DNA from 2 places in the Streptomyces sp. NPDC102270 genome. Region 2 is predicted to be linked to the other one. Evidence: predicted binding sites of a transcription regulator. Region 2 holds the regulator's gene; the other holds the start of a gene.
What was found. The regulator HspR, encoded in region 2, represses chaperone genes until heat shock. The targets are predictions, from matches to a motif close to TTGAGNNNNNNNNNCTCAA.
Positions count from the first base shown of each region.

Region 1: a site for HspR is predicted at 3,591-3,609, ahead of lon (endopeptidase La). Genes of this name have one in related genera too.

Region 1 covers NZ_JBIWLX010000008.1:341,329-351,847, reverse strand. The annotation lists gene ACIRP7_RS19005 (lysozyme) at 220-1,053, shown strand; gene lon (endopeptidase La) at 1,154-3,568, opposite strand; gene ACIRP7_RS18995 (GNAT family N-acetyltransferase) at 3,768-4,436, shown strand; gene ACIRP7_RS18990 (GNAT family N-acetyltransferase) at 4,654-5,406, shown strand; gene ACIRP7_RS18985 (rhomboid-like protein) at 5,372-6,202, opposite strand; gene ACIRP7_RS18980 (spermidine synthase) at 6,342-7,019, shown strand; gene ACIRP7_RS18975 (response regulator transcription factor) at 7,143-7,880, shown strand; gene ACIRP7_RS18970 (ATP-binding protein) at 7,877-8,983, shown strand; gene ACIRP7_RS18965 (multifunctional oxoglutarate decarboxylase/oxoglutarate dehydrogenase thiamine pyrophosphate-binding subunit/dihydrolipoyllysine-residue succinyltransferase subunit) at 9,278-10,519, shown strand, end outside.
Region 2 covers NZ_JBIWLX010000005.1:30,546-41,064, reverse strand. The annotation lists gene dnaK (molecular chaperone DnaK) at 1-1,667, shown strand, start outside; gene grpE (nucleotide exchange factor GrpE) at 1,664-2,311, shown strand; gene dnaJ (molecular chaperone DnaJ) at 2,357-3,538, shown strand; gene ACIRP7_RS10420 (heat shock protein transcriptional repressor HspR) at 3,544-3,990, shown strand; gene ACIRP7_RS10415 (fibronectin type III domain-containing protein) at 4,065-5,711, opposite strand; gene ACIRP7_RS10410 (sugar ABC transporter substrate-binding protein) at 5,952-7,055, shown strand; gene ACIRP7_RS10405 (transglutaminase N-terminal domain-containing protein) at 7,084-7,926, opposite strand; gene ACIRP7_RS10400 (alpha-E domain-containing protein) at 7,929-8,861, opposite strand; gene ACIRP7_RS10395 (circularly permuted type 2 ATP-grasp protein) at 8,858-10,399, opposite strand.

The sequences.
Region 1 (10,519 bases), on a different contig from region 2:
CTTGAATTTCCCGGCCGTGAAAGTTCCGCCAGATTGCGACATCACCGCAGCCCCGTAAGTATTTCGCAGGGCTGGACCAATGGCAGCCGCCGGTCCCACTTCCCGACCCGTCGTCCTCGTACGGAGCGTCTTCAGAGAGGTGACTGGCATGCCCACGTCATCCCCAAAGGTCACTCAGTCATGTCCCACCGAGCGTCACCGAGCCCCCGGAGGCACGCCATGCCCGTGCGCAGACCCGAACAGATACGTCCCCGACGCCTCTTCCTCATAGGTCTCCTGCTCACCGCGTTCTCCCTGCTCCTCGCGGCCCCCGCCCCGGCCGCGCAAGCCCCCGACGCCACCGCCACCCCGGCCCGCGGCGACGCCCACATGGGCATGGGCGTCGTAGCGCACGACGGCCAGGACGGCCTGCCCGCCGACACCCGTGCCACCCAGACGGAGGGGGTCGACGTCGCCAGCTATCAGGGCAACGTCGCCTGGCCGACCCTGTGGAACAGCGGCGTCCGGTGGGCGTACAACAAGGCGAGCGAGGGGACGTACTACACGAACCCCCACTTCTCCCAGCAGTACACCGGCGCCCACGGCGTCGGGATGATCCGCGGGGCCTACCACTTCGCCACCCCGGACACCACGAGCGGCGCGACACAGGCCGACTACTTCGTCGACCACGGCGGCGACTGGTCCGACGACGGCAGGACCCTGCCCGGGGTGCTCGACATCGAGTGGAACCCGTACGGCGACGCCTGCTTCGACAAGTCGCCGAGCGCGATGGTCACCTGGATCCGCGACTTCCTGAACCAGTACAAGGCGCGCACCGGCCGGCAGGCGGTCATCTACACGGCCACCAGCTGGTGGAACCAGTGCACCGGCAACTACGCCGGCTTCTCCGCCAACCCGCTCTGGATCGCCCACTACGCCTCGACCGCCGGCACCCTCCCGGCCGGCTGGAGCACGTACACCATGTGGCAGTACACCTCCACCGGCCCCACGGTCGGCGATCACGACCGCTTCAACGGCGCCCCGGCCCGCGTACAGGCGCTGGCCAACGGCTGACCCGCCCCGGGTACGGCGAAGGCCCGGGCCTCCCTCACGAGAACCCGGGCCTCCACCTCAACCGGTGTCGGCAGCCGCAACCCGCTCACGGGCTACGGCGTCACGCCGCCACCGGGACCTCCGGCGCGGCCCCGTTCTTGGCCGGGGACAACGCCAGCTCCAGGACCTGGCGGACGTCGGTGACGGCGTGGACGTCGAGCTTGTCCAGCACCTCCGCCGGGACGTCGTCCAGGTCGGCCTCGTTGCGCTTGGGGATGATGACGGTGCTCACCCCGGCGCGGTGCGCGGCGAGCAGCTTCTGCTTCACGCCGCCGATCGGGAGGACCCGGCCGGTCAGCGAGACCTCGCCCGTCATGGCCACGTCCGTGCGGACGAGGCGGCCGGAGAGCAGCGAGGCCAGCGCCGTCGTCATGGTGACGCCCGCGCTCGGGCCGTCCTTCGGGACCGCGCCCGCCGGGAAGTGGATGTGCACGCCCCGGTCCTTCAGGTCGCCGACCGGCAGTTCGAGCTCAGCGCCGTGCGAGCGCAGGAAGCTCAGCGCGATCTGCGCGCTCTCCTTCATCACGTCACCCAGCTGGCCGGTCAGCGTCAGACCCGCCGCGCCCGTCTCCGGGTCGGCCAGCGACGCCTCGACGAACAGCACGTCGCCGCCCGCTCCGGTGACCGCGAGTCCGGTGGCGACACCGGGGACCGCGGTCCGGCGCTCCGCCGGGTCCTGGGCCGACTCGGGCACGTGGTGCGGCCGGCCGATCAGACCGCGCAGCTCCTCGTCCGTGACGGTGAACGGCAGCTCCCGCTCGCCCAGCTCGTGCTGAGCCGCCACCTTGCGCAGCAGCCTCGCGATCGACCGCTCCAGGGTGCGGACGCCCGCCTCACGCGTGTACTCGCCGGCGAGCTTGCGCAGCGCGCTCTCGTCGATGACGACCTCGTCCTTGGCGAGCCCCGCCCGCTCCAGCTGGCGCGGGAGCAGGTGGTCACGGGCGATGACGATCTTCTCGTCCTCGGTGTACCCGTCGAGCCGGACCAGCTCCATCCGGTCGAGCAGCGCCTCCGGGATCGCCTCCAGCACGTTGGCCGTGGCGAGGAAGACGACGTCCGACAGGTCGAGCTCGACCTCCAGGTAGTGGTCGCGGAAGGTGTGGTTCTGCGCCGGGTCCAGGACCTCCAGGAGGGCGGCCGCGGGGTCGCCGCGGAAGTCGGAGCCCACCTTGTCGATCTCGTCGAGCAGGACGACCGGGTTCATCGACCCCGCCTCCTTGATGGCCCGCACGATCCGGCCGGGCAGCGCGCCGACGTACGTGCGCCGGTGGCCGCGGATCTCCGCCTCGTCCCGGACGCCGCCGAGGGCGACGCGGACGAACTTGCGGCCCATGGCGTGCGCGACGGACTCGCCGAGCGAGGTCTTGCCGACGCCGGGCGGGCCCACGAGGGCGAGCACGGCACCGCCGCGCCGGCCGCCGACGACCCCGAGGCCCCGGTCGTTGCGGCGCTTGCGCACCGCCAGGTACTCGGTGATCCGCTCCTTCACGTCCTCCAGGCCCGCGTGCTCGGCGTCGAGGATCTCCTTGGCGCCCTGGATGTCGTACGCGTCCTCGGTCCGTTCGTTCCACGGCAGTTCGAGGACGGTGTCCAGCCAGGTGCGGATCCAGGAGCCCTCCGGGGACTGGTCGCTGGACCGCTCCAGCTTGTCGACCTCCTTGAGGGCGGCCTCCCGCACCTTCTCGGGCAGGTCGGCGGCCTCCACGCGGGCGCGGTAGTCGTCGGACTCCTCGCCCTCCTGCTCGCCGTTGAGCTCGCGCAGTTCCTTGCGTACGGCTTCCAGCTGACGGCGGAGCAGGAACTCCCGCTGCTGCTTGTCGACGCCCTCCTGGACGTCCTTCGCGATGGTCTCGGCGACGTCCTGCTCGGCGAGGTGGTCGCGCAGCTGCTGGGTGGCGAGCTTGAGGCGGGCGACCGGGTCGGCGGTCTCCAGCAGCTCGACCTTCTGCTCGGTGGTCAGGAAGGGCGAGTAGCCGGAGTTGTCGGCGAGGGTGGACACGTCGTCGATGGCCTGCACCCGGTCCACGACCTGCCAGGCGCCGCGCTTGCGCAGCCAGGCGGTGGCGAGGGCCTTGTACTCCTTGACCAGTTCGGTGACGTGACCGGGCAGCGGTTCGGGGACGGTCTGGTCGACCGTGGTCCCCTCGACCCACAGGGCGGCGCCCGGGCCGGTGGTCCCCGCACCGATCTTCACCCTGCTCCGGCCGCGGATGAGGGCGCCAGGGTCGCCGTCGGCCAGCCGGCCGACCTGCTCGATGGTGCCGAGCACACCGGTGCCGGCGTATTCGCCGTCGATGCGTGGCACCAGAAGGACCTTCGGCTTTCCGGGTTCCGAGCGGGCGGCGGCCTGGGCGGCCTCCACCGCGGCGCGTACGTCGGTGTCGTTCAGGTCCAGCGGAACCACCATTCCGGGCAGCACGACCTCGTCGTCGAGCGGCAGCACGGGCAGGGTGAGCGGTGTGGACGTCGAAGCCATGATCTCCCCTTAGGCAGTCAAGTTGAGCTATGCCGACTCAATGCGTCGGAGCCTTCGAATGTTCCCCACCCGTTCGCCTGTTCGCTGTCGGCGATCACGACTGCCGGAATCGGCGGTTCGGGCCCTATGGTCGTCCGATACCGAGCATGTAATAGCCACATGCCGCATGCGGCCATTACAGGGGGATGTCATGGATGTCATGGACGGAGTCGTACGGGCGTGGGTGACCGGCTGGGTCGCGTCCCGAGGGGCGGCGGCTGCGGAGCGCGAGCCGTGGGGTTTCACCATCGACGTGGGACAGCTCGCGCATGTGTCGCGGCACGTCTTCGACGCGCTGGGCGACGACGTGGACGAGAAGGCCGTACGCCAGGTGGCGGACGGGGTGACGGGGGCCGGGGTGTGGCTCAAGGTGTTCCAGGACCCGGAGGTGGTCGGGGGCTGGCTCGGCGAGGGCTGGTGGGTGGATCCCGAACCCGGCTTCCTCATGACGGTCCCCCTGACCACGACCACAGCTACGCCGGCCGAACGGCCCGCCGCCCCCGCCGGATACCGGCTACGCACCTGGACCGTCGGCGGCGTCACGCGCATGCTCGTCGCCGCGCCCGACGGTTCCCTCGCGGCGCGCGGCCAGGTCGCCCCGACCGGCGCCAGTGCCGTCTTCGACCAGATCGAGACCGCGGCCGCCCACCGTCGCCGGGGACTGGGCAGCGTCGTCATGCGCACGCTCCAGGCCGTGGCGGCGGCCACGGGGGCGGAGACCGGCGTGCTGGCGGGGACGCCCGCGGGCCGGGGCCTGTACGAGGCTCTGGGCTGGCATGTGGAAGCTCCGCTCACCAGTGCGAAGTTCGTGGGACCGGACGCCGGGTGACGGCCCGTCACCGCCCGCGGGAAATCCGGAGACGGCAGAGGACGGTCTCTGTCATGCTCCGGTGGTTCCCACCGGCCGCACGGCGGACAACACCGGGCCGGCCCTCCCTCTTCCCGGCGGCCACGGGGCACGCGCGCGTGGGGCGACCGACACGACCGAGAGGCAGACCATCATCACGGCGAACACACACCCGCTCCTCTCCGCCTACGACGACCAGATGCGCGGTGCTCCCCCGACCCCGCCCGCGGGGGTGACGTACGAGCAGGACGGGCCGCTGCTGCGGATCGTCGGTCAGTTCCGCGGGTTCGTGAGCGGGCCGCGCGACCTCGGCGTGGAGGGCGACGCGCTCGACGAACTCATCGCGCGGCAACGGGACTTCTTCGCGGCGCGCGGCGAGGCCGTCGAGTGGAAGACCCGCTCCCACGACACCCCGGCCGACCTCACCGAACGACTCCGCGCGGCCGGTTTCGTGCCCGAGGAGCGGGAGACGGTCCTGGTCGGCCGGGCCGCCGAGCTGGCCGTACGACAGCCCGTGCCCCCGGAAGGCGTCACAGTGCGCCGCGTGACGGCGGACGCCGACATGCGCCGGATCGCCGCGTTGGAGTCGGCGGTGTGGGGAGCGGACTGGAGCTGGCTCGCCGACGACCTGATCGGCCGGGTCGCCACCGCGCCGGACGACACCGCGGTGTACGTCGCCGAGGCGGACGGCGAAGTGGTGTGCGCCGCCTGGCTGGTGTTCCGCGCGGGCACCGAGTTCGCGAGCCTGTGGGGCGGTTCCACGCTCGCCGAGTGGCGGGGCAGGGGCATCTACCGCGCCCTGGTCGCCGTACGCGCCGCTCTCGCCGTCTCCCGCGGGGTCACCTGTCTGCACGTGGACGCGTCGGACGACAGCGCGCCCATCCTGCGCCGGTTGGGCTTCCACGCAGTCACCACGACTACGCCGTACGTCTGGACCCCGCCGGCCCGCTGACTCCGCCGCGGCGCCGCAGCAGCGGCCAGGTCGCGACACCGATCGCCAGGGCGATCGGGTGACCCCAGTCGGTCATCGGGTCGGTGAACGCGATCAGGTCGGTCACCAGCAGCCAGCCGAAGAGGGCGAGCAACGGCCAGCGCAGCCACGGCCGGAGCAGTCCGGCCAGCGCGCCGAGACTCGCGGCCACGCCGAAGCTGACGCCGTAGTCGAGGCGGTGCAGCGAACTGGCGGGCAGATGTCCGGCCAGGACCGCGAGGCCTGTCGGGGCCTCCGTGGCGAGGGTCGCCCCGACATGCCCGAGCAGGAAGACACCCGCCGTGCGCACCCCGCCGATCCGCCGCTCCAGCGCGGTGAGGACGAACAGCAGGGCGAGGGCGTACGGCGACAGGATCCCGCCCGCGATCCACAGCGCGCTGGCCACCAGCACCAGGACGGGCATCCGCACGAGGTGCGCGACATCGGTGCTGGAGCCCTGGTGCAGGGTGTGCACGAGGGCGGGGTCCAGCTGCGCGGCGGCCAGGGAGACGACGGCCAGGACGGCGCCGTAGGCGAAGGTGAACGGTGTCCCGGTGGGAGTGGGGAGCAGCCGCTGGAGCCGGAGGACGCGAAATCGGTTGTCCGCGGCGGCCGTTGCCGGGGGTGTCGCGGGTGTCCCGGCGGCACACCGCTCGGCCCGTTCCCGCTGCCGGGGCACCCCGTCGAGGAGCGCGGCCACTTCCGGGAAGCGCGCGTCCGGGGCAGGAGCTTCCGGTGCGGGCGGGTCGGAAGGGGCTGGGGGCACGGTCCGTTCCAAGGTGAGCTGCTCCTTCCGTCCCACCCCACCCTTCGCGCCCCACCCACCCGCTGTCTGTGACCGACGCCACCCCGGCCCCGATTCACAGGGACTTCTCAAGGAGCCCCGGCCCGGTCGCCGTACCTGCCAAGATGGGCCGATGCCCACCTCGTACGACATTCCCGAAGTCCTGGACCGTCGCGAGGGCCCGTACGGAGAGGTCGTCCTGCGGCGGCACGGCGAGCTGCTCCAGATCATCGCCAACGGCTGCTTCCTGATGGACACCTCCGACGGACGCTCGGAGCGGATGCTCGTTGACGCGGCGCTCGCCGCGCTCGACGACCGTCCGGATCCGCACGTCCTCATCGGCGGCCTCGGCGTCGGCTTCTCGCTCGCACACGCGGTCGCGAACCCCCGGTGGGGCCGGATCACGGTCGTCGAGCGGGAACCCGCGATCATCGACTGGCACCGCGCGGGCCCGCTCTCGGCACTCACGGCGAAGGCGCTCGCCGATCCCCGGACGAACATTCTGAAAACGGATCTGGTCGAATTCGTCAATGAGACATGCGCCACTTTTGACGTGCTGTGCCTCGACATCGACAACGGACCCGACTGGACGGTCACGGAGAGCAACGGCGGACTCTACGCGCGTACCGGACTCACAAGCTGCGCAAGGGTGTTGAAGCCGGGCGGCGTACTGGCCGTGTGGTCGGCGAAACCCTCTCCGGAATTTGAGCAATCACTGGCAAATGCCGGGTTCCAACAGGTACGTACCGAGGAGATCCCCGTTGCCCGGGGCGTACCCGACGCCGTCCATCTCGCCGTCCGACCTGGATAGCAAAGGGGTGACGGCTCCCCGTACTCTGCTTCCCTACGCCGATCATTCAAGCGTCAATCGCAGTCATGCGCAGACAAGGAATCACCCCACATGGTTCCGGAAAGCACTCCCCAGGGGCGGGCGATGGAGCAGACACACACCTCCCACAACGGTTCGACGGCCACTCCCGGCGCCCAGCGCCGGGTCCTGGTCGTCGAGGACGATCCGACGATCGTCGACGCCATCGCGACCCGCCTGCGCGCCGAGGGATTCCTCGTGCAAACGGCGGTGGACGGTCCGTCAGCGGTCGACACGGCCGAGGCCTGGCAGCCGGACCTGCTGATCCTCGACATCATGCTGCCGGGCTTCGACGGTCTGGAGGTCTGCCGCCGCGTGCAGGCCGCCCGTCCGGTCCCGGTGCTCATGCTGACGGCCCGTGACGACGAGACCGACATGCTGGTCGGTCTCGGCGTCGGCGCCGACGACTACATGACCAAGCCGTTCTCGATGCGGGAGCTGGCCGCGCGCGTCCACGTCCTGCTGCGGCGCGTCGAGCGGGCCGCGCTGGCCGCCACCACGCCGCGCTCCGGCATCCTCCGGCTCGGCGAGCTGGAGATCGACCACGCGCAGCGCCGCGTGCGGGTGCGCTCGGAGGACGTCCACCTGACGCCCACCGAGTTCGACCTCCTGGTGTGCCTGGCCAACACCCCGCGCGCGGTGCTCTCCCGTGAGCAGCTGCTCGCCGAGGTGTGGGACTGGGCGGACGCCTCCGGCACCCGGACCGTCGACAGCCACATCAAGGCCCTGCGCCGGAAGATCGGCGCCGAGCGGATCCGCACGGTGCACGGCGTGGGCTACGCCCTGGAGACGCCGACGCCATGAGCGAGGGTCCGGCCGGCCGGAGAAACCCCAGGGAACCCTGGGGCGGAGTGAGCCCCTTCTCGATCAAGACCAAGCTGGGTGCGCTGGTCGTCATCGCGGTCCTCATCACCACCGGGCTGATGATGATCGCGATGCGCACAGCCACCGAGCTGCGCTTCATCACGGTCTTCTCGATGATCGCCACACTCCTGATTACGCAGTTCGTGGCGCATTCGCTCACCGCGCCCCTGGACGACATGAACGCGGTCGCCCGGTCCATCTCGCACGGCGACTACACCCGCCGGGTCCGCGAGAACCGCCGGGACGAACTGGGCGACCTGGCCCAGACGATCAACCGCATGGCGGACGACCTGGAGGCCCAGGAACGCCAGCGCAAGGAACTTGTGGCAAATGTCTCCCACGAGCTGCGCACGCCCATCGCGGGCCTGCGCGCCGTGCTGGAGAACATCGTCGACGGGTTCACCCAGGCCGATCCCGAGACCATGCGCACGGCCCTCAAGCAGACCGAGCGGCTGGGCCGGCTGGTGGAGACGCTGCTGGACCTGTCCCGCCTCGACAGCGGCGTCGTACCGCTGAAGAAGCGCCGGTTCGAGGTGTGGCCGTATCTCTCGGGCGTGCTGAAGGAGGCCAACATGGTCGCCACGGCACGCGCGGGCATCGCCTCCGGATCCGGCAGCCACACGCGCAACGACGTCCATCTGCACCTCGACGTCTCGCCGCCCGAGCTGACCGCGCACGCTGACCCGGAGCGCATCCACCAGGTCGTCGCCAACCTGATCGACAACGCGGTCAAGCACAGCCCGGCACACGGACGGGTGACGGTCAAGGCGCGGCGCGGGGCCCTGCCCGAGTCGCTCGAACTGGAGATCCTCGACGAGGGCCCCGGCATTCCGCGCTCGGAGTGGCACCGCGTCTTCGAGCGGTTCAACCGCGGTCAGGTCATGCGGCCGCACGGTCCGGGCAGCGACGGCGGCACCGGACTCGGGCTCGCGATCGCCCGCTGGGCAGTGGATCTGCACGGCGGCCGGATCGGAGTGGCCGAATCCGAGCGGGGCTGCCGGATCCTTGTCACCCTTCCGGGACTTCCATCTCTGCCAAGTTGACGTAAAGTTCGAAGCGGAGCCGCAAGATCCATCTCTGTTCCGCGCTGACGGACACGTGTGATCAGGCAGAGGGCCGCGCCGCAGTCGCGCAGAGCCCCGCTCGGCGCTTCCCTCGGGCGGACGCACGCACCGGAACCACGCTTGTTTCCCGCCATTTCCACCCGCGAAACACGCTGTTCGATGTGACTTACACGACGATGGACGGGCCCGGCCTGACCTTCGCGGTCTTGGGGGCGTAGCCTTTATTCCCGCTGTCCATCACCTTGTGAGAAGCGGAAGAGGGCGGTTGCCGCCGTGTCGCCACAGTCCCCCAGTAACTCGAGCATCTCGACCGACGCAGACCAAGCGGGCAAGAACCCCGCTGCCGCGTTCGGGCCGAACGAGTGGCTCGTCGACGAGATCTATCAGCAGTACCTCCAGGACCCGAATTCCGTAGACCGTGCCTGGTGGGACTTCTTCGCCGACTACAAGTCGGGGGGTGCCGCCCCGGCTGCGGCGGGTACCGCGGCCGCGGGGGCCGCGGAGACCACCACCGCTCCGGCGCAGGCCGCCCCGGCTCCCAGCGCCCCGGCCCAGGCTGCCGCGCCGGCTCAGGCCGCTGCTCCGGCCGCCAAGCCGGCCGCCGCGGCTCCGGCCCCGGCCAAGGCCGCAGCACCGGCCGCCGCTCCGGCGCAGGCCGCTCCGGCCGCCAAGCCGGCGGCTGCGAAGCCCGCCGCGAAGCCGGCCGCCGAGGCCGCCTCCGCCGAGGGCCCGGAGCTGGTGACGCTGCGCGGCCCCGCCGCCGCGGTCGCGAAGAACATGAACGCCTCCCTGGAGCTGCCCACGGCCACGTCCGTGCGCGCGGTCCCGGTGAAGCTGCTCTTCGACAACCGCATCGTCATCAACAACCACCTCAAGCGCGCCCGGGGCGGGAAGATCTCCTTCACGCACCTGATCGGGTACGCGATGGTGCAGGCCATCAAGGCCATGCCGTCGATGAACTGGCACTACGCGGAGAAGGACGGGAAGCCCACCCTCGTCAAGCCGCCGCACGTCAACTTCGGCCTCGCCATCGACCTGGTGAAGCCCAACGGCGACCGCCAGCTGGTCGTCGCGGGCATCAAGAAGGCCGAGACGCTGAACTTCTTCGAGTTCTGGCAGGCCTACGAGGACATCGTCCGCCGCGCCCGTGACGGCAAGCTGACGATGGACGACTTCACCGGTGTCACGGTCTCCCTGACCAACCCCGGCGGCCTCGGCACGGTCCACTCCGTGCCGCGTCTGATGCCAGGCCAGTCGGTCATCATGGGCGTCGGCTCCATGGACTACCCGGCGGAGTTCCAGGGCACCTCCCAGGACACCCTGAACAAGCTCGGCATCTCGAAGGTCATGACGCTCACGTCGACCTACGACCACCGGGTCATCCAGGGCGCCGCCTCCGGCGAGTTCCTGCGCATCGTCGCGAACTACCTCCTCGGCGAGAACGGCTTCTACGACGAGATCTTCGAGGCCCTGCGCATCCCCTACGAGCCGGTCCGCTGGCTCAAGGACATCGAC
Region 2 (10,519 bases):
CCAACGTGGACCGGACCATCCGTTCGGTGAAGCGTCACATGGGCACCGACTGGAAGATGGAGCTGGACGGGAAGCCCTTCAACCCGCAGCAGATCTCCGCCTTCATCCTCCAGAAGCTGAAGCGGGACGCCGAGTCCTACCTGGGCGAGAAGGTGACCGACGCGGTCATCACCGTCCCGGCGTACTTCAACGACTCCGAGCGTCAGGCGACCAAGGAGGCCGGCGAGATCGCGGGCCTGAACGTCCTGCGCATCGTCAACGAGCCCACCGCGGCCGCGCTCGCGTACGGCCTCGACAAGGACGACCAGACGATCCTCGTCTTCGACCTCGGTGGCGGCACCTTCGACGTGTCCCTGCTGGAGATCGGCGACGGCGTCGTCGAGGTGAAGGCCACCAACGGTGACAACCACCTCGGTGGTGACGACTGGGACCAGCGCGTCGTCGACTACCTGGTGCAGCAGTTCAAGTCCGGTCACGGCGTGGACCTCGCCAAGGACAAGATGGCGCTGCAGCGTCTGCGTGAGGCCGCCGAGAAGGCGAAGATCGAGCTGTCCTCCTCGACGGAGACCTCGATCAACCTGCCCTACATCACCGCCTCCGCCGAGGGCCCGCTGCACCTGGACGAGAAGCTCACCCGGGCTCAGTTCCAGCAGCTGACCGCGGATCTGCTGGAGCGCTGCAAGACCCCGTTCTTCAACGTCATGAAGGACGCCGGCGTCTCCATCAACGAGATCGACCACGTCGTCCTCGTCGGTGGCTCCACCCGCATGCCCGCCGTCGCCGAGCTCGTCAGGGAGCTCACCGGCGGCAAGGACGCCAACAAGGGCGTCAACCCGGACGAGGTCGTCGCCATCGGCGCCGCCCTGCAGGCCGGTGTGCTCAAGGGTGAGGTCAAGGACGTCCTGCTCCTCGACGTGACCCCGCTGTCCCTCGGTATCGAGACCAAGGGCGGCATCATGACCAAGCTCATCGAGCGCAACACCACGATCCCGACCAAGCGGTCCGAGATCTTCACGACGGCCGAGGACAACCAGCCGTCCGTGCAGATCCAGGTCTACCAGGGCGAGCGCGAGATCGCGGCGTACAACAAGAAGCTCGGGATGTTCGAGCTGACCGGTCTGCCGCCCGCCCCGCGCGGTGTCCCGCAGATCGAGGTCGCCTTCGACATCGACGCCAACGGCATCATGCACGTGACCGCGAAGGACCTGGGCACGGGCAAGGAGCAGAAGATGACCGTCACCGGCGGCTCCTCGCTGCCGAAGGACGAGGTCGACCGGATGCGCCAGGAGGCCGAGCAGTACGCGGAGGAGGACCACCGCCGCCGCGAGGCCGCCGAGACCCGCAACCAGGGCGAGCAGCTCGTCTACCAGACGGAGAAGTTCCTCAAGGACAACGAGGACAAGGTCCCCGGTGAGGTCAAGACCGAGGTCGAGTCCGCCGTCGAGGAGCTGAAGGCCGCGCTCAAGGGCGAGGACACCGCGGAGATCCGCACCGCGACCGAGAAGGTCGCCGCGGTCTCCCAGAAGGTCGGCCAGGCCATGTACGCCGACGCCCAGGCCGGAGCGGCCGCCGGCGGCGAGGACGCCGGTGCCTCCGAGGCCAAGGCGGACGACGACGTCGTGGACGCCGAGATCGTGGACGACGAGCGCAAGGACGGTGCCGCGTGACGGAGGAGACCCCGGGCTTCGACGAGAAGCCCGACGTCCCCTCCGGCGCCACCCCCGACGACGCCGAGCCGAAGGCCGCCCCCGAAGAAGGGGCGGCCCCGGCCGGGGACGCAACAGCGCAGATCGCCGGCCTGACGGCCCAGCTGGACCAGTCGCGCAAGGCGCTCGACGAGCGCACCGCGGACCTCCAGCGGCTCCAGGCCGAGTTCCAGAACTACCGCCGCCGCGTGGAGCGGGACCGGATCACGGTCAAGGAGATCGCCATCGCGAACCTCCTGACCGAACTCCTGCCCGTGCTCGACGACATCGGCCGCGCACGCGAACACGGTGAACTCCTCGGCGGCTTCAAGGGCGTCGGGGAATCGCTGGAGACCGTCGCGGCGAAGATGGGCCTGCAGCAGTTCGGCAAGGAGGGCGAGCCCTTCGACCCGACGATCCACGAGGCCCTGATGCACAGTTACGCACCCGACGTCACCGAGACGACGTGCGTGGCGATTCTGCAGCCTGGGTATCGCATCGGCGAGCGCACCATCCGCCCCGCGCGGGTGGCCGTGGCCGAGCCGCAGCCGGGCGCGCAGACGGTCAAGGCCGAGGACGGGTCCGAGGCCGGCGACGACAAGGACAACGGCCCTGAGGAGGGCTGAGGTCGAAGAGAACGATCGGGACACCGGAAAGGGGGCACGTCGAGGATGAGCACCAAGGACTTCATCGAGAAGGACTACTACAAGGTCCTCGGCGTCCCCAAGGACGCCACCGAGGCCGAGATCAAGAAGGCGTACCGCAAGCTCGCCCGCGAGTTCCACCCGGACGCCAACAAGGGCAACACCAAGGCCGAGGAGCGCTTCAAGGAGATCTCCGAGGCGAACGACGTCCTCGGTGACCCCAAGAAGCGCAAGGAGTACGACGAGGCCCGCGCCCTGTTCGGCAACGGCGGCTTCCGTCCGGGGCCGGGCGGCGCGGGCGGCTCCTTCAACTTCGACCTGGGCGACCTCTTCGGAGGCGGCGCCCAGGGCGGGGCCCAGGGAGCCGGCGGCTTCGGCGGCGGACTCGGAGACGTCTTCGGAGGCCTGTTCAACCGGGGCAGCTCCGGAACTACGCGCGTCCAGCCGCGGCGCGGCCAGGACATCGACACCGAGGTCACCCTCAGCTTCACCGAGGCGATCGAAGGTGCGACGGTCCCGCTCAGGATGTCCTCGCAGGCCCCCTGCAAGGCCTGTTCGGGCACCGGCGACGCCAACGGCAACCCGCGCGTGTGCCCGACCTGCGTGGGCACCGGCCAGGTGGCGAGGGGCTCCGGCGGAGGGTTCTCCCTCACGGACCCCTGCCCGGACTGCAAGGGCCGCGGCCTGATCGCGGAGAACCCCTGCGAGATCTGCAAGGGCTCCGGGCGGGCCAAGTCCTCCCGCACCATGCAGGTCCGCATCCCGGCCGGAGTGTCCGACAACCAGCGGATCCGGCTGCGCGGAAAGGGGGCGCCGGGCGAACGCGGCGGCCCCGCGGGCGACTTGTACGTCACCGTGCACGTCGACACGCACCCCGTCTTCGGCCGCAAGGGCGACAACCTCACGGTGACGGTCCCGGTGACCTTCTCGGAGGCGGCGCTCGGCGGCGAGGTCAAGGTGCCGACGCTGGGCGGCCCCTCGGTGACCCTGAAACTGCCCCCGGGCACGCCCAACGGCCGCACCATGCGGGCGCGGGGCAAGGGCGCGGTCCGCAAGGACGGCACCCGGGGCGATCTGCTGGTCACCGTCGAGGTGAGTGTCCCGGCCGAGCTGTCGGGGAAGGCTCGTGACGCGCTGGAGGCGTATCGCGAGGCGACCGTGGGTGAGGATCCACGGGCGGAGCTGTTCCAGGCCGCGAAGGGAGCATGATCTAGATGGACGGTCGTCGACGCAACCCGTATGAACTGACCGAGGAGACCCCGGTCTACGTCATCTCGGTGGCGGCCCAGCTGTCCGGACTGCACCCGCAGACGCTGCGTCAGTACGACCGTCTGGGGCTGGTGTCTCCGGACCGCACCGCGGGCCGGGGCCGGCGCTACTCGGCCCGGGACATCGAACTGCTGCGCCAGGTGCAGCAGTTGTCGCAGGACGAGGGCGTCAACCTGGCGGGCATCAAGCGCATCATTGAGCTGGAGAACCAGGTCGCGGCGCTGCAGTCCCGGGTGGCCGAGCTCCAGGCGGCCGTCGAAGGGGCCGCGGCGGCCATGCAGCAGCGTGAGGCGGCGGTGCACGCGTCGTACCGCCGTGACCTGGTGCCGTACCAGGAGGTGCAGCAGACCAGCGCGCTGGTGGTGTGGCGGCCGAAGAAGGCCAGGGACTAGGCACAGCATGAAGAAGGGGCCCGGAGATCTCTCCGGGCCCCTTCTCCATGTGCCGTCAGCAGCTGTGGTGTGTGTCAACGCCCGCTGAAGAACTCCACCGAGGCGCTCTGTGTGCCCTGGCGGCCGTAGGCGTCCACGGCGTACACCTCGGCGACGCAGGGGCCGTTCCAGGGAGCCGTCCACGAGAGGGCGCCGGTGGTGGAGAACCGGATGCCGCTGTCGCCGCAGGCGCCCGAGATCTGCCAGGAGTACCCCTTCAGGACGCGTTCCTCGTCACCCGTGCCGGGAGCCGCCGTGACCTGGACGGGGGCGCGCGCCGGCACTCCCTCCGTGACCAGGGTCAGCTTCGGCGCGGCCGGGCCCGTCGCGGTGGCCGGGGTGAGCCGGTCGACGGTGACCGCGGTGGAGGGCACCGAGTCGGCGCCCTGGGCGTCGGCGGCGGCCACGTAGTAGTAGGCCTTGCCCTGCGGGGCGGAGGTGTCCTCGTACGACGTCCCCGCAGCGCTGCCCAGCAGGCTCCAGGCGCCGTTGACGTAGGTGCGCCGGTAGACGCGGTAGCCGGTGGCGCCGTCGGCCGCGGTCCACGCGAGCGTGGTGGACGCGTCGGCGGGTGTGCCAGTGGCTCCGGTCGGGGCGGGCACCGCCGAGGCGACGGGACGGGTGACGGTGGCCGGGTCGGAGACCGGCGCGAAGTTCCCGGCCGTGTCGACGGCCTGCACCTTGTACGCGTACGCCGTCCCGGCGTCCGCCGTCACGTCCGTCCAGGAGGTCCCCCGGACCGGCTCGGGCCCGTCGGGGTCGGACTGCCCCACGGGCGCGCTCCACACCTCGTAGTGGTCGACGTCCTTGGACGAGGACGCCTGCCACGTGACGGAGTTGCCCGCCGTGGTGCCCAGCGCGGTCACCCCGGTGGCCGCCGTGGGTGCGGTCCGGTCGGCGGTCACCACGGCCTGGTCGGCGGTACCGCCCGACTCGTTGCCGGCCTTGTCGTAGGCGCGGACCTCGTAGTAGTACGTGGCGCCGGTGGGCGGCGGGGTGTCCGTGTACGAGGTCGAGGTGGTCGTCGTGAGCGGCTTGGTGCCGAAGGAGGTCCCCTTGAGCCGCCGGTAGATCCGGTAGCCGGCGAGGTCCATCTCCTTGTTCTTCGCCCAGGTGAGCTTGGCTGTGCCGGTGGCCTTGTCGTACGAGACCGAAGGGGCCGTAGGGGCCAGCGGTTTGACCTTGTCGACGTCGGCGGAGGTCCGGGGCGCGTACGTGACCTTGACCTTGGCGGCGCCGGTCCAGTTGGCGTAGTCGACGCGGAGGGTGTGTTTGCCGGACGGGATGGTGACGTTGGCAGTCTCGGCGACCGTGGTGGAGACGTTCTTCCAGAGGTCGATCTTCCGTACGCCGTCGAGGTACACCCGCATCCCGTCGAGGCCGGTGGCGCTGAGGGCGAACGGGCCGCCGGAGCCGAAGTCGCGGGTCACGGTCCAGCGGACGCCGAAGTTGTCCTTCGGGAGGCCGCTGACCGGGGCGCCGGTCCAGCTCTGGTCGATCACGGTGTCGCAGTCCGTTTTCTTCGGGGCGCCGGACAAGCTCGTGTTCGCGTAGAACTGCCGCTGGAACACGGGCGAGGCACACGACACGGCCGCCGAGGCGGGAGCCGCCGTCAGGGAGACGAGGGTGCCGGCGGTGGCGAGGACGACGGCGGCTGCGGTCGTCCGTCTGGCTGACTTCATTCGGTCCTCTGGTCGTACGGGGAACAGCAGTTGTGCGGCTGCTGTGATCACGACTCGCGAGGTGTGAAGTTGGTTGTACTAGTGTTCGCGCCAAGTCTTCACACCATTGGCGGAGAGTGGCGTTGCGCACTCGTTAAGTGATTCCGCTTGACGTCGATGGGCGGCCCCGCGTTGGCTTTTCAGTCACATGGGCCGCAATGCCGCGCCCGCGTCCGGAAAGCACCAGAAGTGAGCAGCCCCATGCGTCGTATCGCCATAGCCGTGGCCGCGTCCACGATGACCCTCTCGCTGGCCGCCTGTGGCGCGCTCGGCGCCGCGAGCGGGAGCGAGGCGAGCCCGACCAAGGGCAACGACATCACCGTGGGTGTGCTCATGCCGGAAAAGACGAACACCCGCTACGAGGAGTTCGACTACCCGATCATCCAGCGCAAGGTCGCCCAGCTCACCAACAAGCAGGGCAAGACCGTCTACGCCAACGGCGAGGCCAACGCCAAGAAGCAGGCCGCGCAGATGCAGCAGATGATCGACCAGAAGGTCGACGTCATCCTGCTGGACGCCGTGGACTCGCACGCCATCGCGGGCATGGTGCAGAAGGCCAAGGACGCGGGCATTCCGGTCATCGCCTACGACCGCCTCGCCGAGGGCCCGATCGACGGGTACGTCTCCTTCGACAACGAGCTCGTCGGCGAGGTGCAGGGCCGCTCCCTCATCGAGGCGATCGGCTCCGGCATCGACACCTCCGACAAGATCGTGATGATCAACGGCTCGCCGTCCGACCCGAACGCCGGGCAGTTCAAGGCGGGCGCGATGTCCGAGCTCAACGGCAAGGTGACGATCTCCAAGACGTACGACGTCGACGGCTGGAAGCCCGAGACCGCGCAGAAGGACATGGCTGAGGCGATCAGCGCGATCGGCAAGGGCAACATCAAGGCCGTGTACTCCGCCAACGACGCCATGGCCGGCGCCGCCATCCAGGCGATGGAGAACGCGGGCATGAGCAAGCTCCCGCCGATCACGGGCCAGGACGCGGAGCTGGCCGCGGTCCAGCGGATCGTCTCGGGCGAGCAGTACATGAGCGTCTACAAGCCGTACCCGGACGAGGCCGAGGCCGCCGCCGAGATGGCCGTGACGAAGGTCCAGGGCAAGGGCATCCAGTTCGACGCCCTCGCCTCGGACAGCGTCGACAGCCCCACGAACAAGAAGATCCCGGCCCAGCTGGTCCAGGTCGTCGCGCTGACGAGGGACAACATCAAGAGCACGGTCGTCAAGGACGGCATCTACACCGTCAAGGACATCTGCACCTCGGACTACAAGAGCGCCTGCGCGGCGGCGGGCCTGCAGTAACCGGCCCTTCCCCGCCCCTCCCCGGAGTTCACGCCACCCGCGTGAACTCCACCGTCACCTCCGGCGGTGCCCCCGGCACCCCCCGGTAGATCCCCTTGTGCGGGGTCACGTCGTCGTAGTCCCGGCCCCGGCCCACCACCACGTGGGACTCGTCGGCCCGGACCCGGTTGGTGGGGTCGTAGCCGCACCACTCGCCCGCCCAGTACTCGACCCAGGCGTGGCTCTGCCCCGCGACCGGCCGGTGCAGCTCCGCGTCCCGCTCGGGATGCAGATAGCCGGAGACGTACCGCGTCGGCAGGCCCACGCCCCGCAGCAGCGCGAGGGTGACGTGGGCGATGTCCTGGCAGACCCCGGCGCCCTGCTCCCAGGCCTCGGCGGCGGAGGTGTTCACGCCCGTGGTGCCGGGCAGGTAGGAGACCCGGTCGGCGACGAGGTCGGACACGGCGACCGCCGTCGCGTGGACGTCGAGGCCGGCCGCGAGCTCCCGTGCCTTGTCGACCAGTGCGGCCGGGACGGTCGTACGGACTGTGGGATCGAGGAACTCCAGCAGGCGTGAGTCCGCGGCCTGTCGGGCGAGCTCGGCCCAGGCGGGCGGTACCGGGAGCGGGCCCGCCGGGTGGGTCTCGACCAGGCTGGAGGCCGTGATGGTGAGATGGCCGTGCGGGTCCATCAGGTCGAAGCCGGTGACCTGGGTGCCCCAGTAGTCCCAGTACGACCAGGTGGGCGTGGCCGGGCTGACGGTGACCCGGGAGTCCAGGGTGGTCTGGGAGGGCAGGGTCAGCGGGGTCATGCGGACCTCGTTGTGGGACGAGGCGACGGGCTGGGCGTACGACACGTGCGTGACGTGCTTGATCCGGAGGCGGCTGGTCATGCTCACGCTCCTTCCTGGGCCCATTCGACGGGCCCCTGGTACGGGAAGAACCGCTCCGCCACCGCCTCCGCGGCAGCCATGCAGGCGCTCTGCAAGTCCCCGAGGAGCAGCGGGAGTTGATCCTCCAGGGCGTGCAGGTCGAGGTATTCGAGGCGGGTGCGCATCCGGCCGATGGGGCGGCGCGCGGGGTCCTGGCGGGGGCGGCCGAGCGCGGTCAGGCACTCCTCCGCCGTCGTCAGGGCGTGCAGCGCGGAGCGCGGGAAGTCCCGATCCAGGAGCAGGAATTCGGCCACCCGCGGGGTGTCGCCGAAACCGCCGTACACGCGCGCGTACGCCTCGTCGGCGCCCGACGCGCTCAGCAGGGTCGGCCAGTCGGGCGCGTGGGCGGCGTCCAGGACCCGGACCGACAGCAGCCGCACGGTCATGTCCACCCGCTCCAGACTCCGGCCGAGGACGACGAAACGCCAGCTGTCGTCACGGCTCATGGTGGAGTCTGCGAGCCCGAAGAAGAGAGCCGCGCGCCGCCGTACGAGTTCCAGATAGGCGTAGGGGCCGGTACGGCGGGCCGCGAGGCGCTGGTCGGCCAGGGCGTGCCAGGTGGAGTTCAGGCACTCCCACATCTCCGAGGAGACGGCCTCACGGGCGCTCCTGGCGTTGAGCCGGGCCGCGCCGAGCGCGCCCTCGATGGAGCAGGTGGAGCGGGAGTCGAAGGCGAGCTGGTCGAGGACCTGCTGCATGTCGACCCGGGGGCCGCCCGCGTCGACGCCGAGGATCGCGTACAGCGACCGGCAGGCCAGGTCCTCGTCGCGCCAGGGGTCCTCGAGGAGGCGGTGCAGGTAGGCGTCGAGGATCCGGCCGGTGTTGTCGGCCCGCTCTACGTACCGGCCGGTCCAGGTCAGTGCCTCGGCTATCCGGGAGAGGATCACGTCGTTCACTGCTGTCCTCCTTCCTGTACGACGGTGGGAGTGCCGTCGGGACCGTGCTGACGTGGGGCGATGTCCAGGCGGGCGGTTCCGTTCGCGGGCGTGGGCGGTTCCGCGGGGCCCTCGGCGAGCACCCAGGTGTCCTTGGAGCCGCCGCCCTGGCTGGAGTTGACGATCAGGTTGCCCTCCTGGAGGGCGACCCGGGTCAGGCCGCCGGGCAGGACCCAGATGTCGTTGCCGTCGTTGACGGCGAAGGGGCGCAGGTCGATGTGGCGGGGTGCCATGCGTTCGCCCGCGAGGGTGGGGGAGGTGGACAGGGCGACCGGGCGCTGGGCGATGAAGCCGCGGGGGTTCTCGGCCACGGCCCTGCGGGTCTTCTCCAGCGTTTCGCGGTCGGCCTTCGGCCCGATGACGATGCCCTGCCCGCCGGCCCCGTCGACGGGTTTCACGACGAGCTGGTCGAGCTGGTCGAGGACGGCCTGGAGCTGGCCGGGTTCGTCGGGCCGGAAGGACTCCACATTGGGGAGAATCGGTTCTTCGGAGAGGTAGTAGCGGATCAGGTCCGGCACGTAGGTGTAGAGCAGCTTGTCGTCCGCGATGCCGTTGCCGACCGCGTTGGCGAGGGTGACATGACCCGCCATGGCCGCGCCGAGGATGCCCGGGCAGCCGATCACCGAGTCGGGGCGGAAGTGGAGCGGGTCGAGGAAGTCGTCGTCCAGGCGCCGGTATACGACGTGGACGGGCACCTCGCCGCGGGTCGTGCGCATCCACACCCGGTTGCCCCGGCACACCAGGTCGTGCCCCTCGACCAGCTGCACGCCCATCAGCCGGGCGAGCAGGGCGTGTTCGAAGTAGGCGGCGTTGCTGGGGCCGGGGGTGAGGACCACGACCCGGGGGTCCTGGACGCCGTCGGGCGCGGCGGCGCGCAGGGCGGCGAGCAGCTTCTGCGCGTAACCGTCGACGGGGACCACGTGCTGCTCGGCGAAGAGGGACGGGAAGACCCGGGTCATGGCGCGCCGGTTCTCGATGACGTACGACACGCCGCTGGGAACCCGGACGTTGTCCTCCAGGACCCGGAAGTCGCCCTGTTCGTCCCGGACCAGGTCGATGCCGGCGACATGGATGCGCACACCGCCCACGGGTTCGAGCCCGTGCGCGGCCCGGTGGAAGTGCGGGGAGTTCAGCAGCAGCCGCCAGGGCACGACCCCGTCCTCGAAGGCGCGGGCGGGCCCGTAGGCGTCCGCGAGGTAGGCCTCCAGGGCCCGGACCCGCTGGCTCACCCCGCGGCGCACGAGATCCCATTCCAGGGCGTCGAGGATCCGGGGCACGAGGTCAAGCGGCCAGGGCCGCTCCTCGCCCGCGAAGGCGTAGGTCACGCCCCGGTCGGTGAACGCCCGGGCCATCTGGTCGGCCCGGAACCGCAGTTCACTCGGCTCGATCGGCTGGAGCGCGGCCAGTACCGGCTCGTAGGCGGTCCTGACCTCGCCTGGCCGCTCGAACATCTCGTCCCACGCGTCGGCCAACGCGTATGCGTCAAATATGTCCGCCATGGCCTGACGTTAAGTGCGGCACGTAACGGGGTGATCACTGCGTGGTTTCCGGCAGTTCACGCGCGGAGCGGACGGTTCCGGCCGGGGGCGAAGGGCCACGGCGAGGCACCCGTGAGGGTG